Regions from separate parts of the Ectothiorhodospira variabilis genome, predicted to be linked through region 1. Evidence: riboswitches for the same ligand, from Rfam matches in the RefSeq annotation. Region 1 holds a riboswitch; each other region holds the start of a gene.
The links. A riboswitch is a leader RNA that binds a small molecule or an ion and turns the genes downstream of it on or off. The one in region 1 is predicted to bind cobalamin.
Positions count from the first base shown of each region.

Region 2: another riboswitch for cobalamin. It lies ahead of cobW (cobalamin biosynthesis protein CobW); the one in region 1 lies ahead of LPW30_RS05610 (TonB-dependent receptor domain-containing protein).
Region 3: another riboswitch for cobalamin. It lies ahead of bluB (5,6-dimethylbenzimidazole synthase); the one in region 1 lies ahead of LPW30_RS05610 (TonB-dependent receptor domain-containing protein).

Region 1 covers NZ_JAJNAO010000003.1:166,535-170,905, forward strand. Annotated here, with positions in the region: gene LPW30_RS05605 (cobalamin-binding protein) at 1-406, opposite strand, end outside; cobalamin riboswitch at 992-1,245, shown strand; gene LPW30_RS05610 (TonB-dependent receptor domain-containing protein) at 1,410-3,218, shown strand; gene LPW30_RS05615 (cobyrinic acid a,c-diamide synthase CobB) at 3,332-4,371, shown strand, end outside.
Region 2 covers NZ_JAJNAO010000009.1:120,508-124,878, reverse strand. Annotated here, with positions in the region: gene arsD (arsenite efflux transporter metallochaperone ArsD) at 1-224, opposite strand, end outside; gene LPW30_RS10675 (MBL fold metallo-hydrolase) at 325-1,290, opposite strand; cobalamin riboswitch at 1,454-1,694, shown strand; gene cobW (cobalamin biosynthesis protein CobW) at 1,815-2,897, shown strand; gene cobN (cobaltochelatase subunit CobN) at 2,897-4,371, shown strand, end outside.
Region 3 covers NZ_JAJNAO010000010.1:24,707-29,077, reverse strand. Annotated here, with positions in the region: gene LPW30_RS10875 (DUF2235 domain-containing protein) at 1-558, opposite strand, end outside; gene bluB (5,6-dimethylbenzimidazole synthase) at 710-1,462, opposite strand; cobalamin riboswitch at 1,512-1,713, opposite strand; gene LPW30_RS10865 (ABC transporter ATP-binding protein) at 1,760-2,401, shown strand; gene LPW30_RS10860 (ABC transporter permease) at 2,404-3,195, shown strand; gene LPW30_RS10855 (MFS transporter) at 3,227-4,371, opposite strand, start outside.

The DNA.
Region 1 (4,371 bases):
GGGCTTCCAGGCGTTCCAGCTGGGCCCGCACGTTGCCGCTCTCCCAGGCCACCACCAGGTCCGGTTCCAGGGCCAGGATGGATTCCAGATCCAGTTGTTTGTAGCTGCCCACCCGGGGGATGTCCTCGGCGGCTTCAGGGTAGTCGCTGTAGTTGACGGCCCCAACGATCTGATCACCGGCCCCCAGGGCAAAAAGGTTTTCAGTGATGTGCGGAGCGAGGCTGATGATGCGTTTGGCTGGTGCCTCCAGGTGCACCTCCCGGCCCTTGTCATCGGTGACCGTCACGGGCTGCGCGTGAGCGTTTGTGATTGCTGGAGCGCTTGTAAGAAGGGCGCAAATGGCGGCTATTTGTGCCCATTTGCGGGGAATTGGAGGTGTATGGCTTATGTGGTTGGGGTGTCTCATGGTGTTGGGGTCGGGCGCTTGAAAGGAGGGCATCATAACAGCGATGCGGGTGCTGACCACCTGCATGATCCTCCGCGCCCACCGGTATCCAACCCTCCCAGCGCCCGCCTCCTGTAGGAGCGGCCCTCGGCCGCGAATGGGTCTGATACCTCCTGTGTGCCTGGGTTTTGCACCGTGCCCAAAGGCCTTCCTCCCATGCGCCTGGGCTTTGCTGCATGCCTGGGGTCTGCCTCCAGGGTGCCTGGGCTTTGCAGTATGCCTGGGGTCTGCCTCCAGGGTGCCTGGGCTTTGCGCCGTGCCCAGGGTCTGCCTCCGGGGTGCATTTCTTGCGGCGGGACGCCGTGAATACGTCCCTGTAGGCTTGACCGCCGCATCCATGCGGCGAACACCCGCCTCCAGAAACCCACCCCGGAGGCAGACCGGACGCGTTGGGGCTTGCGTTCGGGGGGGGGCTCCCAGGCTTGAATGGAGCCTTGTGGGAGCGGCCCTCGGCCGCGAATGGGCGCGCCTCAGGTGCATGGATGTCCATCTGCCCTGACAGTAACCCCTGCGGCCCGCATTGGAATATCCACAATCGTTTGCGTATGATACCGCCTCGCTTCAGGTGCCAGATGATTGACATCCGTCTGGTGAAACGGGAAGCCGGTATGTCTGCCAGATTCAGCAGACCAGTCCGGCGCTGCCCCCGCAACGGTAGGCGAGACGAGGGTTTCTGCATGTCAGCGCAGCAACCCCGGCAAGGCGTGAAGCCACTGCGCGCAAGCGTGGGAAGGTGCCTTGACCCGGTCAAAGATGACCCGTCCGCGAGCCCGGAGACCGGCCTGATGCGTTCACGCGGCATTGCGGAGGGCTTTGCGCGGCTCGTCTTCTCGGGTCTCATTCCGGTGGATCTGGCTTTCCGGTGCGCCTTGCACCGATGGGTCTGATTGATCCGCTGCTCTCCTCGTGCCGCACCCTGGCCCATACACAGGTGCGCGGGCGGCGCACCGGAGAGCACATACTCATGCAAACCCGATCCTTCCTGCCGGCAGCCGTTCTGCTGGCCATTCCTTCCCTCGCTACTGCCCAGGAACAGGTGGCCCAACTGGACCCCATCCTGGTCACCCCCACCCGCACAGCCCAGACCACCGACCAGACCCTGGCCTCCGTGACCGTGATCGAGCGGGAGGAGATCGAGCGGTTGCAGCCGAAGGAGTTTGTGGATTTGTTGAGGGGGCGGGCGGGTATTGGCCTGACCCAGAACGGGCCTTTTGGCAAGACCACCAGTCTTTTCATGCGTGGGACTAACTCGGATCACACTTTGTTGCTGGTTGATGGGGTGCGGATGGGATCAGCAACCACGGGGCAAGCTGCGTGGCAATATTTACCTCCTGCAGAGATTGAGCGCGTAGAGATTGTCCGTGGACCACGAACCAGTCTTTATGGGTCGGATGCTATCGGTGGAGTTATTCAGGTGTTTACCAAGGAAGGGGATGGTCCCGCGAAACTTCGGGCACATCTGGGTGCAGGCTCTTTCAATACCAGGGAGATGGGTGCGGGCCTGTCCGGTTCCACGGGAAGTACTCGCTACAATCTCTCAGTCAGTCATTTATCCACTGATGGCATCAATGTGCAAGACGAGACCGCCGATGATCGCCGGGATGGTTATGAGAATAGCTCCGTGTCGGCCCGCTTGTCTCATGAGTTGAAAAACGGCTTTGAGATTTTCGGCTCTCTGCTACATGCGGAAGGTGAGAGTGATTTTGACAGTGGTGGGTCGGGTGATAGGCAGGAATTCAGACAGCACGCCTCACAATTTGGCGTGCGTGGGCAATTGGCGGACATTTGGTACAGTACTTTTTCAGTTGCCCATAGTCGAGATGAGTTGGAAACATTTAGCGACTGGCCTAGTAAGTTTGAGACATCGAGGAATCTTTTTAATTGGCAAAATGATGTGGCTCTCGCGGAGCGCCACATGCTCACGTTAGGTATGGATTACCAAAATGACCGTGTCAATGTCTCCAGCGACTATTCGGAAACTCGCAGAGATAATGTCGGATTGTACGCGCAATGGCAGGTGGAGTTGGGTAGGTATGATCTGGCATGGAGCCTGAGGCACGATGATAATGAGACCTTTGGCCACGAAACCACCGGCCAAATTGCTTGGGGAATGCAATTACAGGAGCAATGGAGCTTGCGTGCCAGTTATGGCACTGCATTCAAAGCACCGACATTCAATGAGCTTTACAATCCAATGCTGAGTTGGGATCCTCCGTTCGAGCCCTACGGCAATCCTGATCTCGACGCAGAAAAGTCGGAAAGCCTAGAAGTTGGGTTGAATTATGCGTCAGGCCTTTTTTTCGGCGATTTAGCTATTTTTTATACCGAGGTGGAGAATTTGATTTCCGGGTGGCCGGCTCAGAATACTGATGAGGCAAGAATTCGCGGAATGGAGCTTGAGTTCGGTATTCTTCAAGAGGATTGGAGTGCGCTGGCGGCCTTAACTCACCTGGACCATGAGGATCGTGAGACGGGCAATAGATTGCAGCGGCGCCCCGAAACTACAGCACGTGTGGATCTGGATCGGTTCTGGGGTGACTTTACGCTGGGTGCGACAGTGGCGGCTGAAGGTTCCCGGTACAATGATCCTCTCAATAACGAACGGCTGGGTGGCTTTGCATTGCTTGATCTGCGAGCGTCTTATCGCATCACTCCCGAATGGCGACTCAGCGGCAAGATCCAGAATGCGCTGGACAAGCACTACGAAACGGTAAAGGGGTACAACCAACCCGGCCGCGCCTTCTTCGTCACGTTAAACTACCAGCAACAGTGACCTCCGCCGCCCCTCATCCCCGGCCCTTCTCCCCCGAGGGGAGAAGGGAGTTGGTGGAGTTTCCCCTCAAGGGGTTGGGGTGAGGGCGACGATGTGAATCCACGAGGCCGACCATGACCACTCACCATTGCCCAGCCCTGCTCATCACCGCCACCGGCTCCGGTCAGGGCAAGACCACGGTGACGGCGGCACTGGCCCGCTACCACCGTAACCAGGGTCGGCGGGTGCGGGTATTCAAGGCGGGGCCGGATTTCCTCGACCCCATGATCCACCAGCAGGCCAGCGGACACCCCGTGCACACCCTGGATATGTGGATGACAGGGGAGGAAGACGCCCGGCAACGTCTGTATGAAGCAGCGGGCGAGTCGGATCTGATCCTGGTGGAGGGCGTGATGGGCCTGTTCGACGGGCGACCTTCCAGCGCGGACATCGCCGCCCGGTTCGGCATCCCGGTGATGCCGGCCATCAACGGCGCGGCCATGGCCCAGACCTTTGGTGCCCTGGCCCATGGTCTTTCCACCTTTCGCTCCGACGTGCCCTTTGCCGGTGTGCTGGCCAATCGCATCAGTGGTGAACGACATTACGGCATGCTCATGGAATGCCTGCCCGAGTACCTCATCGCCTTTGGTTATCTGCCCAAGTCCGCCGATGCCGCGTTGCCCAGTCGGCATCTGGGCCTGGTGCAGGCCGAAGAGATCGCGGATCTCGATGCGCGACTCGAGGCCGCCGCGGCGCAACTGGTGTGGAAGCCGGAGGGGCTGCCCCCGCCGGTGGCCTTTGAGCCGGGTCATGCCGCGCCGGTGCCGCGATCCCTGGAGGGTCGGCGCATTGCCATCGCCCGGGATCAGGCCTTTGCCTTCATTTATCCCGCCAATCTGGAGTTGCTGGAACGGATGGGGGCCAGTCTGCGGTTCTTCTCTCCGGTGGCCGGGCAAGGCTTGCCCGAGGCGGATGCGGTTTATCTGCCTGGGGGGTATCCGGAGCTGCATATGCAGGCCCTGGCGGCCAATGCCGGATTGAAGCGGGACCTGGCCGATCATGTGCAGGCCGGACGACCGCTGCTGGCCGAGTGTGGTGGGATGCTCTATTTGCTGGACCGGCTGGAGGACAAGGAGGGGCAGGGCGCGGAGATGGCTGGCCTGCTGACGGGGAC
Region 2 (4,371 bases), on a different contig from region 1:
ACCGGCAGGGCGTCCTCGCCATCCTTCTCCAGAATGGCCTGGATGGTGGCGTTTTCCACGAAAGCCCCCGGTTGCTGGGACAGGTTGTAGCGGGTCACGCTCACCCCGGAATCACGCAGCCAGGCCAGGTCACCCGCCAGCCGGGAGAGCCTGGGGTCCACGCTGGGTCCGCAAACGCCGCTGGCGCAGCACTGGGGAGGATCGAACACGGTGATCTCGGTCATGGGGAAGCCCTCGTCGTGGATGACAATATGGGCCGAGAATACGCTATTCCATATATATGATCAACCGTATGTATGGGCCGCGCATGAGACGCCTCGGGCGCTAGAAACTGGCCTCCATGAACAGATAGGTACGATTGATATTCATACGGTGCCAATCGTCGTAATGGCGCAGGTGCCGGAATTGAGGCAGGTCCGCGAGGCGGGTCACCACTTCATCCAGTGTCTCCCAGTTCTCCAGACCTTCCCCCACCTGGCGCACCAGCAGGGCCAGGTAATCACCGGTATCCTGCTGCGCGGTGGCCAGGTCGGTGGCCTCGCCATGGCCGGGAACCACCACCTCCGGCTCCCAGGAGGCCATGGTCTCGAAGGCCTTGAGCTGTTCCACCGGATTACTCCATGGGTGAATGCCCAGCATGCGCTCGGTGTAGACCACGTCACCGGAGAAGACCACACCCTTATCTGGCAGATGCAGCAGGATGTCCCCCGGGAAGTGGGCATCGCCGGCATGGATCATCTCGAAGCGCACCCCGCTCAGCTCGAACGCATGATGATCCGAGGCGATGGGCGAGGGTGCCGGGCGTGGCTCGGTGCTTTCCATGGTCGCCGCGCCCAGGGTGTCCGTGAGGCGATCCAGGTGCTGTCGGGCAAACTCCGCCTGGGTGGCGGCAGTGCGTTCAAGGGCCAGGATCTCGGCACCCTGGGAGAGGAAGTAGTCATTTCCCAGCCAGCGGTGATCCTGGCTGCCCAGATTGATCACATGGGTGATGGGCTGGTCGGTCAGGTCAGCCACAGCCTGTTCAATGCGTTGGGCCACATGATGGCTGGGGCCGCTATCGATCAGCACCACCCCTTCGTCGGTGATCACAAAACCCACGTTATTGTTCATGCCCAGGTTGGCCTGGGTTCGATTTTCCAGGGACCCATAAAAGTAATGGATCTGCTCTGTGATGGCCCGCGGCTCGAGGATCCGTTCGATGGGTCGGTCCTCACCCGCCAAGGCTGTGGTCAGGGAGGAGATCATCAGTCCAATCAGGGTGGAGAGGAGTGCGGGAGTACGGGCAATCATGCTGTTCCTCGGTCATGTTGAAAAGTGGGAGGCGGGACGCCCCACCCCCCTTTCTTATGCCAATAAAAGCATAACGATATGCCCGATCGCTGCCAAGGCCTCCTGAGGATCCGGCACGTCTCCGATTTGAGCCCGGGCCGGATGCCTGTTAAGTTTATGAGGTTATCTTCAGACTTCAGCAGGTGACCCGGGGCCTTCGTGGCCCATCCATCGGGTTGAAACGGGAAGCCGGTGACATCGCCCAGGCGATCACTCCGGCGCTGCCCCCGCAACGGTAAGTGGTGAACGTGGAGAACCCAGGCCACTGTGAGACCCCGTCCCCCGGGCGGATCTCATGGGAAGGCAGCTCCCCACCTTGAACACCCACCACAAGCCCGGAGACCGGCCTGTTGAAGACCAGGTGCCGCGGGGTGCGGCGTGCCGGGTGGAGCCGGACCGCGCTTGATCTCTCCTCCGTGGCACGTACCGCCTTCGTGGCGCATCCATCCCATCGATGCGCGGGCGGCGCGCGAGCGAGCATTTCCATGATATCCAGATCAAGAATCCCGGCCACCATCGTCACCGGCTTTCTGGGCAGTGGCAAGACCACCCTGCTGCGTCATCTCCTGGACAATGCCCAGGGGCGGCGGATTGCCGTCATCGTCAACGAGTTTGGCGAACTGGGCATGGATGGCGAGATCCTCAGGGGCTGCGGCATTGGCTGCGACGAATCCGGAGAGGACGCCGGCACGCTCTACGAACTGGCCAATGGCTGTCTGTGCTGTACCGTGCAGGAGGCCTTTTATCCCGTGATGAAGGCCCTGATGGACCGCCGGGACGAGATCGATCACATCCTCATCGAGACCTCCGGCCTGGCGCTGCCCAAGCCCCTGGTGCAGGCCTTCAACTGGCCGGAGATCAAGACCGGCTGCACCGTGGATGCCGTGGTCACCGTGGTGGACGTGCCCGCCACCGCCCAGGGACAGTTCGCCGCCAACCCCGAGGCGGTGGACCGGCAACGCCGCGCCGACCCGAACCTGGATCACGACTCCACACTTCATGAACTCTTCGAGGATCAGCTATCCGCGGCGGATCTGGTGGTGCTGAGCAAGACCGATCTTGTGGATGCGGCGGCAGTGGAGCGGGTCACGGCACTCGTGCGCGCCGAGATCCCGCCCCCGGTGAAAATCCTCTCCAGCGACCATGGGCGGGTGGATCCCGCGCTCATGATCGGGCTGGGCAATGCCTCCGAAGCGCATATCCACCTGCGCGCCGGGCATCATGACCATGCCCATGGGGAGGGAGATCATCACCATGATCATGACCACGATCAGTTCGACTCGGTGGTGGTGAGGCTGCCGCAGGTGGATCGCGACAGGCTGCTGGAACGGTTGCAGCAAGTGGTGCGGGATCACCGCATCTTCCGCGTGAAGGGCTTCGCGGCCCTGCCCGACAAGCGCATGCGCCTCGTGGTGCATGGGGTGGGAAGTCGTTTTGACAGCTACTTTGACCGCCCCTGGGGTGCCGGGGAGGATCGCGCAACCCGTCTGGTGCTGATCGGTCAGGACCTCTCGGCCGAGGCCCTGGAGCAGGCCCTGCAACCGGCGGTTCTGGCGGCGACGGCCTGATGCATCTGCTGGCGGCACAACCCGGCGGGTTCGTCGACGACGACTCGGTGATCACGCGTCTGGATCAGACGCCCGCCGATATCGTCATCCTCAGTGCCGCGGATACCACCCTGGCCCTGCTGGCCTCCCAATGCCCACAGGCCCGGTCGGGCCCCGTGGGGGAAGACAACTACCCATCCGTTCGCCTGGCCAACCTGCTGCACCTGAGCCAGCCGGCGTCGGTGGACCTGTACCTGGATGAGGTGCTGCAAAAGGCCCGCGTGATCATCATCGATCACCTGGGTGGCGAATCCTACTGGCCCTATGGCACGGAGCAGGTGTGGGCCCTGTGCCGACGCCGGGGTATCCGGTTGGTGATGTTTTCCGGGGACAATACCGAGGATGGCAACCTGCTCATGAAGAGTACGGTGGAGCCGGATATTTGCCGCGCCCTGTGGCGCTATCTGCGCGAGGGCGGCCCCGCCAACATCCGGGCCTTCTATGACTTTATCGGGGCCACCTTTTTCGATCTCCCCCTGGAGCCTCCGCCACCCAGGCCGCTGCCTCACATCGGCGTGTATCACCCCGAGCAGGATGTGGGCACGGTATCGGCCTGGCAGGCGCGCTGGCATGCGGGGGCGCCGGTGGTGGCCGTCCTCTTTTATCGCTCACATCTGCAGGCGGGCAATACCGCGGTCTTCGATGCCCTGTGCCAGGCACTGCTGAGCCGCGGCCTCAACCCCCTGCCCATGGCCCTGGTGTCCCTGAAGGATCCACTGTGTCTGGAGATGGTGCGACGCCTGTGCCGGGAACAGGGCGTGGCTATGATCCTGAACGCCACGGCCTTCTCCCGGGCCCAGGGGGCAGACGGCGAACAGGCCCTGGCGGATGATCGGCCGGTGCTGCAGGTGATCCTCTCGGGCGGCAACGAGGAGAACTGGCAGCGGGACGTGCATGGGCTGCAGCCCCGGGATATTGCCATGCAGGTGGCCCTGCCGGAGATGGATGGCCATGTCATTTCCCGGGCGGTGAGCTTCAAGGGCCTGGAGCGCCGCTGCCCGCATACCCAGACCGATGTGGTGCATTACCAGCCCCAGGCCGAGCGAATCGCGTTCGTCGCCGCCCTGGCCGAGCGCTGGTGTCGGCTGCGCAACACCCCGAACGGGGACAAGCGCCTGGCACTGATCCTGGCCAACTATCCCACCCGGGAGGGTCGCCTGGGCAATGGTGTGGGTCTGGATACCCCGGCCTCGGTCGTCGGGATTCTGCGCCGTCTGGAGGCGGAGGGGTATGCCTTGGACGGCATCCCCGATGATGGCGATGCCCTGATGAGTCGACTGTGCGAGGGGGTGACCAATGATCCTCAGCATCGGGCGACGCGTCCCGCCTGGCAGAGCCTGTCCATGGCTGACTACCGGCGTTATTTCGATGGGTTGCCTGAGGCTAACCGCAAGGCGGTACTGGCCCGCTGGGGCGCGCCGGAGCACGATCCCAT
Region 3 (4,371 bases), on a different contig from region 1:
GAAGTTGACCCGTCGTCCCCCCTGGGCAAACGAGGCCAGCGTAGGGATAGGTACACCCAGGGCACCGACCGTGTCGAAAACCCCCAGCATGCGCACGCTCAGGGTCTCTTCCGGATGACGCGTGATGCGCTGGAGTCGACGGTGTTGGCGGCTTTGCAGCCTTCGTTCGGGGGGTGCCCGGTAGTAATCCATGGCCAGATCCGTGTCGTCCCGATGTTGCCTGCAGAAGAGGCCGGATGTGCCGATCATCCCGCAAAGAGACCGCGCCGTGTAGGCACCTCGCGAAAAACCGAAACAGAAGATCTCATCACCGGGTTCGTAATGCTCCACCAACCAGTTGTAGGCCCGTTGCAGGTTTTCATTGAGTCCGAAACCAAAGGCCCCACCGCGAAAACGGGTCCATCGCGAGGAGCCCACGCCGGGTACGTATTCCTTGAGTTGATAGGCATCGTTGGCGGGCGCCTCGGAAATCATCCTGAACAGGCGGAAGATATGGGTCTCGTTTTCTTCCTTGGCCCAGGTGCCGTCGCAACAGACCACAAGGCGTTTTCTTGTCATCTTGGTTCATCCCCACGCAGTCGGCCCGAGCGGCCCTACCATGAGCGTAGCAGGGGATTCACGAACGGTGAGGTCTTGCACGGGCCGAATGCCGTCGGCACCCGCAGGGGCGCCGACGGAGGCGAGCACAGGGTGAGCGGGAGCGCAGGCCCTAAAGCGGGACTTCGGAGCGGCTTGCCCTGGCCTGGCATGCCTGGACGGCCTTGACCAGTTCGTCGTCCTCGGCAGGGGCATGCCCCCAGCCATCCACATGGATCAATTGCTCCAGCGGTAACCGGGGACGCCAGCCGGCGGCTTCCAGTTCGGGCTTGTCATGGAAGTGGCTGACCCGGCCAATGCATAAATAGGCCACGGGGACGATCTCATCGGGCAGATTCAGTACCTGTCGGATGTCTTCGGGCCGGAAGATGCTCACCCAGCCCACGCCCAGCCCCTCGCTGCGTGCCGCCAGCCACAGGTTCTGCACGGCGCAGACCACGCTGTACAGGTCCATCCGATGGTCGTGGGTGCGACCGATCACCACCGGGCCGGCGCGGTCCCGGTCGCAGGTGATGCACAGATTGATGGGCGCATCCAGGATGCCTTCCAGGCGCAGGCTGCGATACGTCTCCTGCTTTTCGCCTTCGAACATCCCTGCTGCCTCCTCATTGGCGCGGGTGAAGGCCTGATGGGCCCGATGCTTGATCTGTGGGTCCTTGACGACCACAAAGCTCCAGGGCTGCATGTAGCCCACCGAGGGTGCAAAATGGGCCGCGGTCAGGATGCGGGCCAGCATGTCATCGGGCACCGGGTCGGGCAGGAATTGCCCCCGCACGTCTCTCCGGCAGAGCATGTTGCGATAGATGGCCTTGCGTTCGGCCTCGTTGAAGCGGTGTTGATCAGGTGTTGAATCACCAGCCTGCATGTTGTTCCCCTTGTTCAAGCAGGTGGGACGGCAGCCCGGCCTTGCTGCCGTGCAAAGAAACTGTCGGGCCGGTCTTCTGACTCGGGTTCGTCCCGCGCGGACGCCTTCCCGCCCATGGCAGTGGCTCGATGTCTGCGCGATCCCCCTCACAGCGCTGGGCGCGTTGCGGACTCGGTGATCCTTGATCGATCACCCCACCGCATTCCCGATTCTCCCGTGGACGAACGGGCACCCGACAGCGGGTTGATGAATTTTCGGGCACAGTATAGCGGATCGTTCGTCCGGTATACTGTGGTGATGGATGCCCCCACCTACGCCGTCACCGCTGACCCCTTGCTGAAACTGACGGGTTTGCAATCCGATCATGTAGGGCCGGTCGATCTGGAACTGGCGCCTGGGGCGTTGCTGCTCATTGCCGGGCCCTCCGGCGCGGGCAAGTCGCTGCTACTTCGGGCCATTGCCGATCTGGACCCCCATCGTGGTCAGGTGTGGTTGGCCGGCCAGCCGCGGGCCACCATCCCTCCGGCCTTATGGCGGCGTCAGGTAGGGTATCTGCCGGCAGATCCCGTGTGGTGGGCGGACACCGTGGATGAGCATCTCACGGGGGTGCAGGACGACTGGCTGCAGCAGTTGGGATTCACCCCGGAGGTGCGCCAATGGGAGGTGGAACGTCTCTCCAGCGGCGAGCGTCAGCGCCTGGCGCTGGCAAGGATGCTGGGCAACGGCCCGAGGGTGCTGCTCCTGGATGAGGCCACGGCCAACCTGGATCCTGAAAACACCCTGCGCATGGAAGCGCTGGTCATGGGGTATGTGAGGGAACGGGAAGCCGGGGTCATCTGGGTCAGCCATGATCACGAGCAGCGCGACAGGCTGGGTGGCCGTTTGCTGATGATGGATCAGGGGCGGCTGGCCGACCCGGCAATGGCATCGAGGTCCTGAGCATGGATGTGATCTACCTTTCTCCCTGGGATCTGAGTATTGCCGCTCTGCTGGTGATTGCCCTGGCGGTCCTGACGAGCCGCGTGGGCATGGGGCTTTCCCGAAGCCTGCTGGTGGCGGCGGCACGCACGGTGATCCAGTTGCTGCTCATTGGTCTGGTACTCACCACCCTGTTCGAACACGCAGCCCTGTACTGGGTGGCCCTCATGGCGCTGATCATGCTGCTGGTGGCGGGGCGCGAGGTCATGGCGCGCCAGGCCCGGCGGTTTCGGGGCTGGTGGGGATACGGCATTGGCACACTGGCCATGTTCACCTCGGCCTTCACGGCCACCATCCTGGCCCTCACGGTCATCATCAGCCCGGCCCCCTGGTGGGAGCCCCAGTACGCCATCCCGTTGCTGGGCATGCTGCTGGGCAACACCATGACGGGCATCGCCCTGGGGCTGGACCGTCTCACCACCACGGCCTGGCAACAGCGGCGCACCATCGAGGGGCGCCTGATCCTGGGGCAGACCTGGTCGGAATCCATTCAGGATATCCGCCGCGATGCGGCCCGCAGTGGCCTCATGCCCATCATCAATGCCATGGCCGCCGCCGGTATTGTCAGTCTGCCAGGCATGATGACCGGCCAGATCCTTGCCGGCACACCGCCCATGGAGGCGGTGAAATATCAGATTCTGGTCATGTTTCTGATCACCGCCGGCACGGGTTTTGGCACCCTGGGCGCGATCTGGCTGGGGGCCCGGCGCCTGTTTGATGAACGCGAGCGGCTGCGACTGGATCGGCTGGCCTGACAGAAGCGATGCGTCTTCGGGGGGCGGCGATTCAAGGGGTCTGACCCACCGCCGTGCCGCGTTCATTCAATAACCACGAGAACAGCCAGGCGACACTCACGCCCACGATGGCGAAGAGCATGAAGGTGGTCACATGGCCTTGGGTGTCCACCAGCCAGCCGGCCAATGGGGAGCCGGCCACCTGGCCCAGGGACGTGGCCAGCAGCGGCATGACCGGACCGAGGGCCGGCGCCTGGTCCATGATCTGGATGCTCCGGACCAGGTAGAAGCCGGTAAGGATCATGTATCCGACGCCAAACAGGGCTGCGGATGTCAGGGCCAGCGCGAAACTTCCGGGATTCAGGGCCAGCAACCCGATGGCGGCTGCCATCACGGTGAGTCCGCCAGCATGGCTGAGTGCCGGCCCGAAGCGAGAAATGAGATCACCGGCGGTGAATCCCGCCATTCCACCCAGCCCCACCGCCAGCCACATCCAGGCGGTCTGGCTGGACACCAGTCCGCCAGAAGTGATCACTGCGTCGGGGGCAAATACCCAGTAGGCCGCGCTGACCAACCCCATGGCGAAGGCCATGCCACTCAACCGGCTGATCGCAAGCCACTGCATCCAGTGTATGGGCGGGGTGGTGGTGTGATCGCTCGACCGGGAAGCGGGACGTGCATCCCGGGGCAGATAGACCAGGGCCGCCAGGACGCCCACAGCGGCCAGAGCCGCAAAGCCCACGTAGGCGCTACGCCAGGCCTCTGCCCAGATCAATACGGCGGGCATGGCAAGGGCGATGCCCAGGCTGGTGCCCGCGTTGATGGTGGCATTGACCCTGCCGCGAAGGTGGGAGGGCACCACGCGGTGAACCGCTTGCGCCATGACCGGCGAGGACAGCCCGGTGCTGATACCGCAGATCAGCACACCTGCAGCCAGAAATAGCGCTGAAGGTGCCTGGGAAATGGTCAGCAGCCCCAGCGTGGCGAGCCCGGCGGCCGTGACCGCCCCGCGACGGACCCCGAGTCGGCGCGTTATCCAGGGGGCCACGACGATGGCGAAGGCAAAGCTTAAAAAGGGCAGGGAGCCGATCACGCCCGCCATGGTGGGTGTGATGGTCAGTTCCTGACGCATTTCGGGCAAAAAGAGCCCGAACACGAAGCGAGCCAGGCCGTAGGTGATGGCAATGATGCCGCCGC